One region of the Anaerobutyricum hallii genome, then DNA from elsewhere that is predicted to be linked to it. Evidence: riboswitches for the same ligand, from Rfam matches in the RefSeq annotation. Region 1 holds a riboswitch; the other holds the start of a gene.

Region 1 (3,192 bases):
TCGAAAGCTTCCTTCATGGTATTTTTCACGAGGTGTGTTTTTTTCTCATATTGTTTACGGTAAAATTCTACATTTTCCCTGGAAGGTTCAAATACATTTTTCAGGTGAATATTCCCTGATAAAGCTTCGGTGATATTGTCTACATCTCCTACTGCATAGGCACCAAACATACAGTTTGTCATAACGGCACCGGCCGCATTCTCTAATGTGACTGTACGACTGTCTAACATATCTGCTTTCATCTGGTTCCACATATTATCACGACTTCCGCCTTCTGTGATCGTGATGCGGCTTAAGTCAATTCCCGCAGAACGATACAGATCTGTGATTTCCATGTAATCATAACCAATCGCTTCTAAAACAGCATGCCATAAGGTCGCCTGATCTGTATCCATTGTCATGTTTAAGAAGCATCCTACCGCATCCGGAATATCATTGATTCCACCTGTCAGATATGGAAGGAAAAGTACACCATCTGAACCTGCCGGAACTTTTCTGGCATCTTCTTCTAATACTCGATAATAATTATCGTCTTCTGCCTTTTTACAGATATTATCCTTGAACCAGCGTAATGCAAGACCGCCGGTACGGATATAGCCCCAGTAAAAATACGTATCTGGAAGAGAACCGCTGTTAAATACAAGACCGGCTCCTTTCTTGCTTAATTCCGGTATAATTCCCTTTGTGGATACACAGAACATCGAACAGGTTCCCGCAACATCAACGGCCTGTCCCGGCTTCATATTTCCACTTCCGATCATGGACTGCATAGTATCTCCTGCACCTCCACAAATAGGAATTCCTGCCGGAAGTCCTGTTTCCTGTGCAATTTCTTCTGTTAAATGTCCGATGATATCCCATGGCTTTACGATTCGTGGCATCATTTCTTCCGGAATACCAAGAAGATCAAGCTGTTCTTTCGACCAGCATTTCTCTTCTACTTTATATCCAAGTCCCCATCCAGACATTGTTCCCCAGTCAATAAACATATCTTTTGCAGAAAGACCTGCAAGATGTGCCAGTACATAAGGGGCATCATGAATAAACTTCGCGCCGTTTTCTTTAAATCCTTCTATATTCTTTAAAAACCAGCGGGCAAACATGGCAGGGAACATACAGTTTGCTTCCGGATTACCTGTTTCTTTTCCAAAAATGTCTAAATCCCAGCTATTTACGAGATCTACATCATCCTTTGTACGTGAATCAAGATAATTAATATATGGTGTGATCGCATTACCGTCTTTATCTACACCGCAGATACCACAGATAATACCATCTCCCATAATCGACTTAATCTTTGTCACATCCAGTCCTTTTTCCTTCATCAAAGAAGCACATTCCTTCATTCCTTTAATCGTGAGTGCCAGATACTCATCCACGTCCATACTTACCCATCCCGGCTCCGGATAAGTTAATGTTGTTGGTGCGGAAGAGGATACGATACAATTCATATTCTCATCATATACCGCTACTTTTACACTCTGCGTTCCTGCATCAAATCCAAGATAATACTGACTCATTTTTCAATTCCTCCATTCTTTTACTATGCACTCTCGGAATCTTTTTGTCCTTGATTTTACAAAAAGCTCTGAAAATACATTACGAAAAACACAATACATTCTCTCCAAATAATAAAGTTTGAACAGGGAAGGAAACTTTAGCTTTTTTAACCCATAAAAAATACCCCGATAGAAATATTATCGGGGTTAAGCTACACTTTTAAACGAACTGATATAATATTATGCGTCAGAGTCCACATCATGTAATTCTATCCTTTACTGATTCTATCCTTTACCTGATGCTTCATTCAATACAATAAAAATACTATAAAAACCGCTCTCTTCTCATTCTTCTCTCATCCAGACTGTACTGTCGGCTTCGGACTCTCACCGAATCATGCCAATGGCTCGCGGGCTTATGTTACCAGATTCGTTCGCTCATAAACAGATGCTTCATCTGAAACAAATACCGCCGGTAGGGAATTACACCCATCCCCGAAGATTCTGTATTTATTTACTCGTTTATTATAACGCATTATGAATATGGATTCAAGATAAAAATAATGGAAAAATTTTATATTTCTATTCAAGATATATCGTAGATGTGGGAGTCATCTTACATCCGATATATCCTACACATATTCAATATGTAAATAAAACATTTGATGTCAGAACTTTTCCTTTCTATACTTAAGCCATACGAAAGGAAAGCCAGGTGTTATTATGCAAACTGTTTTACCAAGAGAGGAAGAAGTTGAAGCTATTTTTTCCCAGATTCTTGCTTCTCCGGATTCCTGCAAAAAATTAATGGATGTTTTTTATGATGCAATGGATGATAATCATTTATTAGAATCGGATGATCCGAAACATTTTTCCAAAGTACTCTTTTATGCCTATCAAAACGGTGATGTCACCGCTCTTTTATTAAAACTTTGCGGAAAAAGTATGTTTGATCTTTTAAGAGATGCGTACCTGATTCCTAAAAAATTTCATGGAAAAGCCGGAATGAATCCTGTTCTTTTAACAAATCCTGACGGAGAGCTTTTGCCTACAGCAAAGAAAATCGTTTCCAGTAGAGAGTATAGTAAATTTAAAGAAATTTATAAGAATCATGAATGTGCGCCTCGTTCTAAACTTTATCTTGCCGATGGATATGATATCGTTCGTTCCTATGTTGGCGGCAGCGAGATGAATATTACGGAGAAAAAAGAAAATAAACGACGTGGTATTATGATTCTCTATGCACTTCCTGATACGAAAAAGTTAGGTTTAACTGAAGCACAGGCTTACGCTGTTGTATGGAATACCTTCCATAATATCCAAAAAGAAGCTCCCCATGCAATCGTTTATTACGGACAGGAAACCGGATTAAAGAAAGAACAGACTTTTGATGAAATCGGTATTCTTCTTCCTATTCGTGAATTTGAAAAGAAAATGTTACACCATTTGAGTGAGGTAGACGGACTTGTTTTAACCTGTCGTGAAAAAATGATTAAAAAAGCCGGGGTAAAAAGTCTTGAACTGTAACGAAATCTATAAAGAACTGTAAAGGGAAGTGTTAAAATGAGTCAGTCAACAATACGAAAAAATCACATGGATGTTCTCTGGCATGAATATACTGACAATAATGGAGAAAATATTCCGGTCACACAGGCAAGTCTTACAGAAAAGGCTTCTATTATCGGCAGAGTAG
Region 2 (3,192 bases), 2.7 Mb from region 1:
TTGATACCAGATCACTACATGCTTTGCACTTTCGCAATCTTCAAAAGCATTCATAATCCGCTCATTTTTCTTTGAAAACTGCCGATTACTGCAATTCCTGTGCTTTTTCGTATTCCAGTAAAATATCCTGCCCGAATTCCTGCATTCCTATTCTATTAAACTTCCATGCATCGGCTGCCCGGGTAAGTCCCTGTCCTTCTACCGGAGTCTTTGCCTGTGCCCCTCCAAAAATCTTAGGAGCAATATAACAATATATTCTGTCCACGATTCCTGCCTGCAATGCACTCTCGTTAAGCTGACCGCCGCCTTCTAAAAGGATACCGTCAATCTTACGTGCCCCAAGCTCCTTCATCAGAACCGGCAAGGAAATCACTTCTTTTTGTTCTTCTGTTATATCCGCTGTCGTTACTCCCGGAATCCGTAACACTTCTACACCCTTTTCCTGAAGCTGTGCTGCCTTCTCTTCATCGGCATCCGGCAGACACGCTACAATAAGTGGCTGCTGTCCGGCAGTCCGTACAAGCTGGGAGTCCATCGGAATCCGCAAATGACTGTCAGCAATAATACGAATCGGGTCTCTTCCGCCTTCTATACGGCAGTTGAGCATCGGGTCATCCGCAAGAACTGTTCCGATTCCTGCCATAATACCTTTATAATGATTACGAAGCGTCTGAACATGTGCCCTTGATTCCTCGCCGGTTACCCACTTAGAATCCCCGGTATAACAGGCAATCTTGCCATCCATCGTCATCGCATACTTCATCGCAACATATGGTATTCCAGTACGGATATAGTGGAAAAACACATGATTCATCGCATCACATTCTTCTTTAAGAAAATGTGGAATCACCTCGATTCCTTTCTCGCGAAGCATCTGGAATCCCTTACCGGATACTAAAGGATTCGGATCGTCTGAACCAACAACTACTCTCGCAATCTTCTCCTCAATAATCGCTTCCGTACAAGGAGGGGTCTTCCCGTAATGGCAACATGGCTCTAATGTTACATAGATTGTACTGCCTTCTAGACTGTTTCCTCTCTTCTTCGCATTCGCTATCGCATTACGCTCTGCATGAAGCTGTCCATAACATTCGTGATAGCCCTCACCGATAATCTCACCGTCTCTTACAATAACAGCTCCAACCAGTGGATTCGGGTTCACATGGCCACTTCCCTTCTTCGCCAGTTCTATGGCTCTTCTCATATACTTCTCTTCCGGCATGTCTCAAACCTCCTGCAAGTAAAATCAGATAAAAAATCAGATAAAGAAAGAAGCCTGTAAAATAAAAATACCCTGAAATCTACATCGATAAATTTCAGGGCTATAATTATCTTAATCATTCATAATACTTACATAGTCTCTTTCTTCTTCTCACATCCGGACTGTACCGTCGGCTCCGGAATCACACCGGATCATGCTGTCGCTCGCGGGCTTACGCTTCTTTCTAATATCAAAACACAAATCAAAAACGCTTACCGCCGGTCGGGAATTACACCCTGCCCTGAAGAATATTTATTTCCATGGGTATTATAGCGCATTATGCTATATTATTCAACTATTTTTTATACATTTTTCACAAAACATTTTACCTAAAACTCTTTTGCATAATCTGTATCAGGAATTCAAGTCAAGCCGCCGTCACTCACCACCTAAAAGAGGTGGGGGTCTTCTCGACTGAGATAAATCACTTTCCACCAATCTGTTCTTCATAAACACTGATAAGATTTACGTTATATTTTTCTACTTCATTCAGACAGGAAGTATCAAAATCATTCGCCGCAATCTGTGGAACATACCACTGCTGCCGTTTAAAATACTCCTGTAACTCCTGATCGTTAAACATTCTTCCATGACGGGCAAAGATTTCATTCCTTGTAATCTTCAATCCATATGAATCAAGAATCGATAAATCCTGTAATGTGTACTTCGTTACCGTTGTATAGGATAAATGATCTGCCTTCTCGTAGCGGTTTGAACTCTTCTCATTCCCCTGAATAAGATATACCTTTGCATCTGCCTCACTGACTTCTGTATCTGAATCTGCAGCCGCATTCGTATTCTTATCTGAGTCAGTGGCAGAATCAAGAAACTCTTCTATGTTTAAACTCTCTTCTGTACTCTTCTCTTCCTGCGAATCTTCCTGTTGTTCTATATCCTGCTTCTGTTTCTTCATATATTCTGTATCAGCAGCAGCAACCAGCTTTGCCTCTTCATTCTTCTTAACCATCTTAAACCCAATAATTACAATTCCTACAACAGAAAAAGTGATGATTGCCGTAAAAATCATCAATCCTATCGTTTTATATCTCTGTTCATCACTTCTCATTCATCTAGCCTCCTTTTGGGGCACTACCCATGTCCTATCTGGATTGCTTTACCAACATTATAAATGAATTTCCATTTGTATACAACCCCAAACGTCAATAGTTAAAAGTAATTTAATATCTTACAAAATTTAATACAATTTTTCTCTCAGTTTATGCTTGATATTAAAAGAAATCTAGTATAGAATAAGGAATACAGAACATAAAGTTCAATTTATCTAATCTAAAGGAGGATACTATAATGGCATATGTAATTTCTGATGATTGTATTAGTTGTGGAACTTGTGAAGGTGAATGCCCAGCAGGCGCTATCAGCGAAGGTGATGGAAAGTACGTTATCGATGCAGATACATGCATGGATTGCGGTTCTTGTGCAGGCGTTTGCCCAGCAGGTGCTATCAGCCAGGAATAATTCGTTACGATTAACGAAGTGTAAAGAAGACATCGTGAATGCGGTGTCTTTTTTATTTATTTTAATTCAAGAAAGGGGCTGTCGCACCAAAAACAGCCCTACCCTATGGCAGGGATTCATGCATTGCATGGAATCGCTGCCATATTTTTACGAACAAGCGTGGGACCTATGGCATAATCGCAGACGACTTGCGTTTTGATACTCAACTTTCGAACGTTTATGGAAACGCCATTCGCGCTAAACTCGCTACCGCTCAGACAACGCGCTCGGTGGCAGGTTCGTTCTCAAGTTTCGTGACACAAAACCTGCAAAGCATCTGCTCTTTATACCATAGGCATCCACGCTTTTTCATAGATCTTCGGAATCCGATCCCATTGCAATACATGAATCCCCGCCATTCGCCATGCCCGATGCCAAAAGCTGTTTTTGTTTCCACTGTCTGTGGCAAAGCAAAA

Evidence for each region. A riboswitch is a leader RNA that binds a small molecule or an ion and turns the genes downstream of it on or off. The one in region 1 is predicted to bind FMN.
Region 2: it holds a riboswitch for FMN, as region 1 does, so the genes downstream of both, ribD (bifunctional diaminohydroxyphosphoribosylaminopyrimidine deaminase/5-amino-6-(5-phosphoribosylamino)uracil reductase RibD) here and EHLA_RS02770 (FGGY-family carbohydrate kinase) in region 1, are expected to answer to the same signal.

Annotation. Positions count from the first base shown of each region.
Region 1 covers NZ_LT907978.1:623,856-627,047, reverse strand. Annotated here, with positions in the region: gene EHLA_RS02770 (FGGY-family carbohydrate kinase) at 1-1,520, opposite strand, end outside; FMN riboswitch at 1,844-2,006, opposite strand; gene EHLA_RS02765 (DUF4866 domain-containing protein) at 2,223-3,026, shown strand; gene EHLA_RS02760 (threonine/serine ThrE exporter family protein) at 3,063-3,192, shown strand, end outside.
Region 2 covers NZ_LT907978.1:3,359,796-3,362,987, forward strand. Annotated here, with positions in the region: gene ribD (bifunctional diaminohydroxyphosphoribosylaminopyrimidine deaminase/5-amino-6-(5-phosphoribosylamino)uracil reductase RibD) at 86-1,222, opposite strand; FMN riboswitch at 1,363-1,514, opposite strand; gene EHLA_RS15205 (YARHG domain-containing protein) at 1,686-2,327, opposite strand; gene EHLA_RS15210 (DUF362 domain-containing protein) at 2,567-2,737, shown strand.